One region of the Niabella digestorum genome, then DNA from elsewhere that is predicted to be linked to it. Evidence: riboswitches for the same ligand, from Rfam matches in the RefSeq annotation. Region 1 holds a riboswitch; the other holds the start of a gene.
The links. A riboswitch is a leader RNA that binds a small molecule or an ion and turns the genes downstream of it on or off. The one in region 1 is predicted to bind thiamine pyrophosphate.

Region 1 (5,926 bases):
CCTAAAAGAAGAAATGCTCATCGCTAGGCAAAGTACCCTGATGCTTTTTCAACATTTCACCGATACAGAATTATCCAAAAAAGGTATTGCTAGCGAGCACCCCATAACAGTATTAGCATTGGGATATATTATAGCAGCACACTGGATGCATCATCAGCGTGAATTGACTGAAAAATATGGCATCATCTTCACTCGCAGCTGAGGCTAAAAAAGTCGGCGAGCCATACTTCTAATAGACGAGCTACCCTAAATGGATGGCTTTTGCGATTTAACCTAATTCATCTAATTTCGCAGAGTTCAAACCGTCTTACAAAGACCGTTACAAGATGCTGCATAACAATAGTATCAAATATGTATCGTATACGTAATAATATAAGTATGCATGCTTCTTTTGAACAATGCTTATTTAAAAATAGTTAATCATAAAAATTGATAACACATGGCATATGATGTAGTAGTATTGGGCAGTGGCCCGGGCGGTTATGTAGCTGCTATCCGCGCATCCCAACTGGGTTTTAAAACAGCTATTATTGAAAAAGAAAGCCTGGGAGGTATTTGCCTTAACTGGGGTTGTATTCCTACCAAAGCATTATTGAAGAGTGCACAGGTGTATAACGATATTAAGCATGCCCAAGACTACGGTATTGAAGCTAGCGGAACCCCAAATTTCGAAGCAATTATTAAGCGCAGTCGCAGTGTAGCTGATAAGATGAGTAAGGGCGTCAACTTTTTAATGCGCAAAAATAAGATTGATGTTATCATGGGCTTTGGCACCCTAAAAGCCAAAGGCCAAGTAGAGGTAAAATCGGCCGACGGGAAAACGCAGATTGTTGAAGGAAAACATATTATCATAGCGACAGGTGGGCGCAGCCGCGAATTACCCACAATGAAACAAGATGGTAAAAAGATCATTGGCTATCGCGAAGCCATGTCATTGCCTAAACAACCCAAAAGCATTATTGTAGTAGGTAGCGGCGCTATTGGAATAGAATTCGGCTACTTCTACAACAGCCTTGGTACTAAAGTTACCATTGTAGAATATCTGCCTCGCATCGTTCCGGTAGAAGATGAAGACATTTCAAAAGAACTAGAAAAAAATCTGAAAAAACAAGGCATCGAAATACTTGTTAACAGCGAAGTAACCGGCGTAGATACTTCTGGAGAAGGCGTAAAAGCCAAAATCAAAACTGCAAACGGTGAAGTAGAGTTGCAAGCCGATATCTTATTGAGCGCCGTAGGTGTTGCAGCCAATATCGAAGGTATTGGACTGGAAACATTAGGTATTAAAACCGATAAAGGAAAGATACTTGTCGACAAATACTATAAAACCAATGTAGACGGTTTCTATGCCATCGGAGACTGTGTGCCCGGACAGGCATTGGCACATGTTGCAAGTAAAGAAGGTATTGTATGTGTGGAAGCAATCGCCCATGCCGAAGGTAAATACAAGCATCAGCCGGAGCCTATCGATTATAACAACGTGCCGGGATGTACTTACTGCTATCCTGAAATTGCCAGCGTGGGTTATACCGAAGCGAAAGCCAAAGAAGCCGGATACGAAGTAAGAGTAGGAAAATTCCCGCTAAGTGCTAGTGGAAAAGCAAGCGCTGCAGGACATGCGGAAGGTTTCGTAAAAGTTATTTTCGATGCAAAATACGGCGAATGGCTCGGTACTCACATGATTGGTTATAACGTTACCGAAATCATCTCCGAAACCGTAGTAGGTCGCAAGCTCGAAACTACTTATCACGAAGTGCTGAACAGCATCCACCCACACCCGACCATCAGTGAAAGTGTGAAAGATGCTATCGAAGTGGCTTACGACGAAGCAATCCATTTATAAATATAGCTGTATTATATTCACTAGAGCGGCACGCATCGTAGCCGCTCTTTATATATATACCAAAATAATGTGCTCAATGGATGCGTCAGTGCGATTTATCCGCCATATCTCGCTTACTAAAACAAATAGATATTGTTAATTATTTGCCATCATCGCACTATTTATATAGTTTCCGATAAATTTGCCAAAAACTTAGGCCGATGCCCGTTAATCATTTGTTAGTCATATATCTTATCAGTCTCTTACTTGTGCTGTTACCGTCATTTGGCTTAGCCAAATTATTTAAACAAGCAGGTCGTGAATCTTGGAAAGCCTATATTCCATTTTATAATACATGGATAATGCAAGATATTGCCCAGCGCCCCAAACACTGGGTATTCTGGCAGTTGATTCCGGTAGTAGGCTGGTTTATCACGCCAGGTATATTTATTGAATTTGCTAAAGTATTCTGTCGGTTTTCATTTCTGGATCATACGGCAGCAGCACTGGTTCCCTTCTTTTACTTCCCTTGGCTGGCAAAGAATAAAGACGCGCGCTTTATAGGACCAGAAGGAGTAAAAAAACACAGAAAACCGGGATGGCGCGAATGGGTAGATGCAGCCATTTTTGCAATAGTTGCCGCTACGCTTATTCGCACTTTTGTGTTTGAAGCTTATACGATTCCTTCCAGCTCTATGGAAAAAACCTTATTGGTAAAAGATTTTCTATTTGTAAGTAAACTTAGTTATGGACCGCGTATACCCAATACGCCGCTATCGGTGCCTTTCGTACATAACTATTTACCTTTTACCAATGGCAAGTCTTACTCTACGCTAATTCAATTACCCTATATCAGATGGTTTGCATCGCCGGTAAAAAGAAATGACTGCGTAGTGTTTAACTTCCCCGCGGGAGACAGTGTCATTCATCGTCCGGAATTTGAATCCGCCAATCCGTATTATGATATTAAAAGAAGAGCAGCCGCAGGCTCGCAGGAAGATCAATACATACTTAACAATCCAGAAACATTTCCGGTAGTATCTCATCCCCCGGATAAAACAGATAATTACATCAAACGTTGTGTCGCCGTAGCAGGAGACACCTTGCAAATTGTTGATGGCATTGTATACATCAATAATAAACCCGGTTATGTCTCTCCTACTTCCGCAACCTATTATTATTTCAGAACGAAAAATAATGTCATCATTGATGAAGACTTTCTGCGTGAAGCCGGCATTGCTTTAAATATGGAGAGCGGCATGCCCGACTTCAGTCCTTTGGGCAATAATATATATCATATTAATCTCACATTGGACGAGCTGGAAATTCTTAAAAAACTTCCTGCAGTGGATGCTGCCAGCATCACTAAAGAAAGAATACCTACTAATGCGGAGCCCGAGCGCTTGTTCCCTTATTATGATAAAGCGCACGAATGGTCGGTAGATGATTACGGCCCCATCTGGGTTCCTAAAAAAGGTAGTACCATTACCTTAACTCCTGAAAATTACCCTATTTATGAACGTGTCATCAGGTCCTATGAAGGCAATACCTTGGAGGTGAAAGACGGGAAATACTATATCAACGGCCAAGCCACTAACCAGTATACTTTTAAAATGGATTATTACTGGATGATGGGTGACAATCGTCATAAGAGCCAGGATAGCCGATTCTGGGGTTTTGTACCCGAAAGCGCCGTAGTAGGTAAAGCCTGGATGATATGGTTCAGCTATGACAAGGGACCGCGATGGAAACGTCTGTTTAAAATCATCAAATAAAATCATCAACGCTTTATAAAAAAGCCTGTGTGAAAATCAGTCAACTTCACATAGGCTTTTATTTTAAACGCACTTACTATTACACTTTCCGTAATATTTTGAAAACTATTTCTCAAATGAACAGCCATAGGTGCTCATAAAAAATATTTATTCCACCTACGAAACCTTTAAACCAATTTTTTACTATATCTTTGCAGCGCCTTTTCAAGGCACAGTGTTTCCCGGGGTGCTGAATCAATTATTATTGATGAGGCTGAGATTATACCCGCAAACCTGATCAGGGTAATGCCTGCGCAGGGAAGGATGATATCCCTCCTTTCTTATTTCAGCATTCCCCTCTCATTATTTTTTTAACCCGGCACTGCACATAGCAGGCCACAAAAGAAAAAACAAATGAAGAGGATTTTCATGTTCGCATGCATCGTTGTGTATGCACATCATGCCGTTAATGCACAAAACACAACTACCAGAGACAGTGTACAAGAACTTACTCCTGTTGAAGTACGCTCTACAAGATTGAATGAAAAATCACCATTTGCTGTATCCAACCTCAGCTCTAAAGAAATCGAAAAGCAAAATCTAGGACAAAACTTCCCTTACTTACTCAATCAGATTCCTTCAGTTATTACAAGTTCAGATGACGGTATTGGAGTAGGTTATTCATCGTTACGCATCAGAGGAACCGATATTACCAGAACCAATGTTACCTTCAATGGCATTCCCGTAAATGATCCCGAATCGCAAGGTGCCTTCTTTGTAAACTTCGGCGACTTGGCGTCATCGGCAAACTCTGTACAAATACAACGCGGCGTAGGCTCTTCTACCAACGGAGCCGGCGCTTTTGGAGCTTCTCTAAACATCTACAATATTGAGCAAAGTAAAAAAGCTTATGCATCTGTGAGTAATGCATATGGCTCCTTCAATACGTGGAAACATACGCTGAAAGCCGCAACAGGACTGCTGCCCGGAGGTTTTCAGGTAGATGTACGGTTGTCCAAAATTAGTTCCGATGGTTATATACAACGTTCATTCAGTGATTTGAAGTCGCTTCAATTTCTTGCCGGATGGACGTCAAAAAATGAAAAGACGAATATTAAATTTAATCTGCTTACCGGGAGGGAAAGAACCGGACAAGCATGGAATGGTATTGGCACCTACTATACTTCCGAAGATGACCCATCTACAGTAAATTACACCAAACAATTAGATGCCATTGGCAGAAGAACCAATACACTCGGTAAAATAAGTGATGGGGTTTACTATGAAGACCAGACCGATAATTATCAGCAGGATTATTATCAGGCATTCTTCAATCATAAATTCAACAATCACTGGTCTTCCAATATCAGCTTGTTTTTAACAAGAGGACGAGGCTATTATAATGAGTACAAAATTGGTGAAGATTTTGACGACTATGGGCTACATCCTGTTACCATTGGAGATTCTGTAATCACATCTACCGATCTAATACGCCAATTATGGCTCGACAACCATTACTATGGTACCGTATTTTCTGCAAACTATAACAAAGAAAATACCACTATCAATATTGGTGGAGCCTATACTATATTTGATGCTAAACACTACGGCTTTGTAAAATGGGCACAAGTAGGGTTTCCCAATGATTACCGTTGGTACAACTTACCCGCAAAAAAGAACGACTTTAATATATACACAAAGCTACAGCAGCAGCTCATTACTAATCTGTACGGCTTTGCCGACTTACAAGTGAGGGTGGTGGATTATACCATTAACGGTTTCAGAAAGAACCCCGATATTCATTCAAAAAATCAGTTCACTTTCTTTAATCCCAAGGCAGGATTAAGCTATATCATCAAGCATCCCAAAACAGCAATAAGCAAAATATATGGATCTGTAGCCATTGCTAATAAAGAGCCTAATCGTAACGACTTCGAAGCAAATACAGATGAAGCTCCCCGTCCTGAACGATTAACAGATGTTGAGCTGGGATATGGCTTTAATGCCCCTAAGTGGGAAGCTGAAATTAACGGATACTATATGAAATATAAAGACCAGCTCATTCTTACCGGGAAAATTAATGATGTAGGAGCTTATACGCGTACTAATGTGGATAATAGTTATCGAGCCGGTATAGAACTCTCTGTTGCTGCAAAACCTGTAGATTGGTTGCAAGTCGCTGCCAATGCCACTTTCAGCCGCAATAAAATAAAAAGTATCACGCAATACGATGATGACTATGATAACGGCGGACAGATAGCGACCACCCTTACCAATACCGATATATCCTTCTCCCCCAACATCATATCAGGAGCTTCTCTTACTGTAGAGCCTTTTACTAAACCTGCAG
Region 2 (5,926 bases), on a different contig from region 1:
CTTGAGAAACGAATGACTATTAGAATAGATATTTTAATTGCGATTAGCTTGTATTCACTAACAAGAGCCAGTATATTGGCCAAATAACCGATTGATATGTCAAAATATATTCTATCTTTTGATGCAGGTACTACTAGTTCGCGTGCCATAGTATTTGATAAGACAGGTAATATTGTTGCTGTTGCTCAAAAAGAATTTACACAGATATTTCCTCAGCCCGGTTGGGTAGAGCATAATGCTAATGAAATATGGAGTACACAAATTGGTGTTGCTGCAGAGGCCATTACAAAAGCTGGTATAGCACCTACTGATATTGCCGCTATAGGTATTACTAATCAGCGCGAAACCGCAGTAGTATGGGATCGTAATACATCGGAGCCTATATATAATGCTATTGTTTGGCAAGACCGACGTACCAGCGACTATTGTGATCAATTAAAGGCTGATGGTACTGCCGCTATCATCAAAGAAAAAACCGGCCTGGTTACCGATGCTTATTTTTCCGGTACAAAAGTCAAATGGATTCTGGATAATGTAGAAGGGGCTCGCGCCAAAGCGGAAAAAGGCGAGCTCTGCTTTGGTACTATTGATACTTGGCTTTTATGGAAGCTTACCAATGGTCAGGTACATGCCACCGATGTAACCAATGCATCACGCACCATGATTTTCAATATTCATACTCTGGATTGGGATGATGAATTGTTGAAGATTATGAATATTCCGCGTAATATGCTGCCCGAAGTGCGCTCCAGCAGCGAAGTATACGGACATACACAACAGTTGCTAACATCTGCGCAAATACCGGTTGCCGGTATTGCAGGAGATCAGCAATCGGCACTATTCGGTCAAATGTGTATACACGAAGGCATGGTGAAGAATACTTATGGTACCGGATGCTTTATGCTGATGAATACCGGTACTAAACCTGTAGAGTCTAAAAATAATCTACTTACTACCATCGCCTGGAAAATTAATAATAAAGTGTATTACGCACTGGAAGGAAGCGTGTTTATTGCGGGTGCTGTGGTACAATGGTTACGCGACGGACTGAAACTTATTCAGAAATCTTCCGATGTAGAAGCTTTGACAGCTACAGAAAATGATAATGGAGGCGTGTATATGGTACCGGCATTTACAGGCTTGGGCGCGCCTTACTGGAATCAGCATGCTCGAGGAATTATTGTAGGCCTTACCAGAGGCTCCAGCGACGGGCATATAGCACGTGCCGCTGTTGAAAGCATAGCATACCAAACTATGGATGTATTGAAGGCAATGGAGTCTGATGCAGGCATTACCATTAAAGAGGTGCGCGTGGATGGGGGCGCTACTATCAATAATTACCTCATGCAGTTTCAATCCAATCTTCTGAATACAAAAGTGGTAAGACCCACTGTTACTGAAACTACGGCGTTGGGAGCGGCTTATTTAGCAGGTCTGGCCACCGGTTTTTGGAAGGATATCAATGAAGTGCAGGCTTACTGGAAAGAAGAGCGTGTGTTTGAACCCAGCATGAAAGACGAAGTACGAGCTACATTACAGAAAGAATGGGCCCGTGCTATTAAAGCCGCACAAGCTTGGGCAGAGTAAGAAATCGCTGCGATGCTTTTGGCAATTGGATAATTAGTTCCTTAACCTTTAAATGCTCCATATGAATATTTTTACCAGTGAATTAATCGGCACCGCCATACTTATTCTGTTAGGTAATGGTGTGGTAGCTAACGTACTGCTAAATAAAACAAAAGGCAATAATGGCGGATGGATTGTGATAACTTTTGGATGGGCCATGGCTGTGTTTGCGGGAGTGTTTATTACGTCCGCGCATAGTGGAGGACATCTTAATCCAGCTGTTACTATTGCCATGGCTTATTTAGGAAAAATAAGCGCTTCTTCTGTAGGCCAGTATATAGCCGGGCAAATGCTGGGTGCTATGTTAGGCTCCTTGCTAGTATGGCTGTCTTACAAACAGCATTATGAGCAAACGGAGGATACTGGTGCTAAGCTGGCAACTTTTAGTACCGGCCCCGCAATTCGCAACCCTATCAATAATCTGATTACCGAAGCCATTGGAACCTTTGTATTGATATTCGGAGCACTGTTTTTGTCCGCACCGGCCAGCAGTGTGGGTTCGTTAGAGGCGTTACCTGTGGCTTTGATTGTATTAGCTATAGGTTTAAGCTTGGGTGGTCCTACCGGATATGCTATCAATCCGGCAAGAGACTTAGGTCCTCGTATCATGCATGCTATTTTACCACTTGGTAAAAAAGGAAGCAGCGATTGGTCTTATAGCTGGATTCCCGTTCTGGGTCCAATTATTGGAGGATTATTAGCTGCGATAGTTTTTGATTTATTAGTATAAGAAACTTTTTGTGGTAGTATACTCTCGGGCATTATTTTCTCAACGATAATTCGGAACCAGGAGTATAAAATGATGAGGTGTAGTCTGAATGTCAGGCTACACCTCATTTATTTTGCATATTCCCATGCTGCTACTTCATTGGTATTAATAATAGATGTTGGGGGAAACTTGCCAAAGCACACATGGCCCCCTTTCATGCTCGATAAGCTCGTTACCCAAATGTGCATGATAGATAAAATAATAAGGCCTTACGGGGCCTACATGTAATGTCCATTTCAATTTTCAATTAGTCCAATATGATTAAAGTATATCCTGCTGTAAATCATTTTTATCTTGTCAAAGCTTCTTAAATAAAATATAAAACCTTATACGATATTTCTTCTTACAGTATTTTTCATCCTATATTTGTGCTGCTCATGGGGTGCCTTAATATAACGGGCTGAGATTATACCCAAAGAACCTGATCCAGGTAATGCTGGCGTAGGGAGTTGAAGTATCTTCTGTCTATTATATTATCCAGACATCCCTGTGAGTTGTCTATAACAACAGGGAATTATGAGCATTCAGCATTGGATTTCTCTTTTTTGGGAGCAGCTTAAAGCCGTACCATTATTGGAATGGATTGGCGTGAGCTTTGGTGTGGCCGAAGTATTGTTGGCTAAAGCTAATAAAGTATGGTTATATCCTTGTGGCATTATTGCCGTACTTATCTCCATTTATATTTTTTTTCATGCCGGGTTGTATGCCGAAAGTGCATTACATGTCTATTATTTTGTGATGAGCGTGTACGGCTGGTGGCGCTGGCAGAAAGGGAATAATGCTTTAACACATATTACTCGTGCCAATCGATCGGATTGGCTTGTGACTACAGGAATTGTAGTGGTTGCATTTTTTGTGCTGTATTTTGTACTTATACAGTTTACTGATTCTACCGTTCCGATTTTTGATTCGTGGGTGAGTGCCACTGCTTGGGCTGGAATGTGGTTGCTTGCAAAACGCAAGATAGAAAATTGGATATTGCTCAATATCAGTAATGCTTTTGCCATACCGCTTTTGATTTATAAAGAATTGCCTCTGTATGCCCTACTAACATTGTTTCTTTTTATTGTAGCTATACTGGGTTATAGAGATTGGAGTAGGATTTTGAAAAAACAAAAACAAGTTCATGAGTTTAGTTTTGAATAAGGAAGAAGTCGCTCATTTGAGAACATTATGTCAGAAATCTGAGAAAGCAGGCGCTTTAACCCCCGCGCTTTTAAATATCATTTATGAGAGGCAATGGTTTAAACTTTTCGTGCCTAAACACTTGAATGGTTTGGAGCTGAGTCTTCCTGAGGCATTGCGTGTTGAGGAAGCCTTGGCTTACGTGGACGGAAGTCTGGGCTGGACCGTAACCCTTTGTGCAGGAGCCAACCTGTTTGTAGGATATATTGAAGAAGATACTGGCGCCAAAATTTTCAGTAAAAAAAATGTATGCCTAGGAGGAAGTGGTGCCGTGAACGGCGTTGCCCGCCTGGTGAAGAATGGATATATCATCAATGGATGTTGGAAATATGCTACAGGGGCTCCACATCTTACTCATTTTACAGCTAATTGTATTATTGAAAAAGACGGCAAAACTGTACTTACAGAGCAAGGGCAACCATTGGTACGTTCTTTCTTCTTTAAGAAAAACGAGGTAGAGGTTTTGGAAGACTGGAATACTATAGGCCTCAGGGCTACAGCCAGCCATAGCTTTAGGGTTAAAGATCTCAAGGTAAAACCTGAGCGAAGTTTTATTATCGATACCGCGCATACTACATTGAAGCATGATATTTACCACTATCCATTTATGTCTTTTGCAGAAACCACCATTGCTGTAAATACCTTGGGTATGGTAAATCATTTACTGGAAGAGACCAACAACATATTACTGCAGAGGTTCGAACTTAATCGAATTAATAAATTGCAGTTCAAGGAGGCGAAAACAATCCTTCGGGTCCATCAGCAAAAAATCAATAAGCTTGCGACTGATTTTTATAAAATAGCTGATCATTCTTGGGCAGAACTACTGCAGAAAGGAAGATTGAGGCAATCACGTTTGCTCAGTGTACGGCATAAAAGTCGCCTTTTAGTACAAACCTGTAGACAGGCTGCTGCAGAAATATTACCTTATTGCGGATTATTTGCAGCCAACGAAAATACGGAGGTCAACAAAATATTTAGAGATATATTTACAGCTAGCCAGCATGGGCTTTTGACTTTCTCTACATACCGTTAGATGCAAATCGTTTGGCCAACTTCTTAATGTCTTCGGCTATACGACTGATGAATAAAAACTGATCGGCAACGGGTTTAAAGGTGGTCAGCATCTTTCGCGTTTCCGTATCAATGATCCCTTGTTGTAATTCTCTTCTTCGTTTTTCGATCAGTTCGTTCAGTTCGTGTTTCAGCTCCATTGGAGCATCATTATGTTTTGATTCCTGAATTTCTTTCCCTTTGTTTTCGATTAAGGAGATAGACTCATTAAGATCGGCGATGATATCGTTCTTGATGGCACTAAAATCCTCATGAGGAAATACATTAGAAAATCCTTTAGTCATGGCTGCCAAGGAAACAATGTGCGAGTTGAGGGTGTAGACGAGCACCACCATCTGGTGGATGCGTTTAATATCGCCCTGTTTGCTCTTAGGTTCGTTCATCATCCGGGTAAACCCTCCGGACAAGTTAGCCTGCTCAATGAACGCATCTTTTCTCCGGATATTATAATCTCTTTCATTTAACTGCCCTGTGGCAAAAATTCCGGCCACAGTTTCGAAATAAGCTTTGGTGGCAATAAGTGCTTTTACCATATAAGTACTGATTTGTCTTCTTTCCCAAGAAGGTACCAGTACATACGCCGCCGTAAGCGCAATAATCGATCCAACAGTAGTATCAATCAGTCTACTTTTGAAAATTTCATAAAAACGATGGCTGTTTAGCAGATAAAAATAGATCATCACATAAGCGGTCATGAATATTACGCTTACCAGATATCGGGTACGCATGAAGCTATAGGTGATGATCATCAGCACAATCATGGCAGCAAACTTGCCATTTTGTGTGGGAATAATAAACAATAATCCTAGTCCTATTAAAGCTCCTATAAAAGTACCTATCAGTCTGTGATAGTTTCTTTGTCGGGTTACACTATAAGTGGGTTTTAAAATTACAATGATGGTTAGCAAAACCCAGTAGCTATACTGCAATTTAAGCGCATGCGCTACGATATAACCCAGCAGACAGGCTATGGTAACACGGATAGAATGACGAAAAGTATTGGACTTTAAAGAGAGATTCTCTTTTAGAGTTTGAATATTCAAATCCGTCTTGTTAACGAAATATTGATAATCGTCGGATAACTTGTACTTCTGAACTTTTTTGATGTCATATCGAGTATAATGATGCAGGGTGTATATGCGCAATGTAATATCTTCTACCGACTGTAATAGTTTGCGCATGTTTACGATGGCGTCGAATGACTCGGGCTTTCGGTAATCATTGGCAAAATTTTCAAATCGCTCTTTAAGCACTCTTAATTCGTTGTTCAGC

Region 2: linked by a shared signal. The riboswitch ahead of pnuC (nicotinamide riboside transporter PnuC) and the one ahead of V2H41_RS06120 (TonB-dependent receptor) in region 1 are both predicted to bind thiamine pyrophosphate.

The regions. Positions count from the first base shown of each region.
Region 1 covers NZ_JAZGLY010000003.1:151,535-157,460, forward strand. Annotated here, with positions in the region: gene V2H41_RS06105 (DinB family protein) at 1-202, shown strand, start outside; gene lpdA (dihydrolipoyl dehydrogenase) at 440-1,843, shown strand; gene lepB (signal peptidase I) at 2,185-3,597, shown strand; TPP riboswitch at 3,810-3,915, shown strand; gene V2H41_RS06120 (TonB-dependent receptor) at 3,991-5,926, shown strand, end outside.
Region 2 covers NZ_JAZGLY010000004.1:134,350-140,275, reverse strand. Annotated here, with positions in the region: gene glpK (glycerol kinase GlpK) at 97-1,587, shown strand; gene V2H41_RS08095 (MIP/aquaporin family protein) at 1,649-2,356, shown strand; TPP riboswitch at 2,764-2,862, shown strand; gene pnuC (nicotinamide riboside transporter PnuC) at 2,912-3,541, shown strand; gene V2H41_RS08085 (acyl-CoA dehydrogenase family protein) at 3,522-4,616, shown strand; gene V2H41_RS08080 (FUSC family membrane protein) at 4,603-5,926, opposite strand, start outside.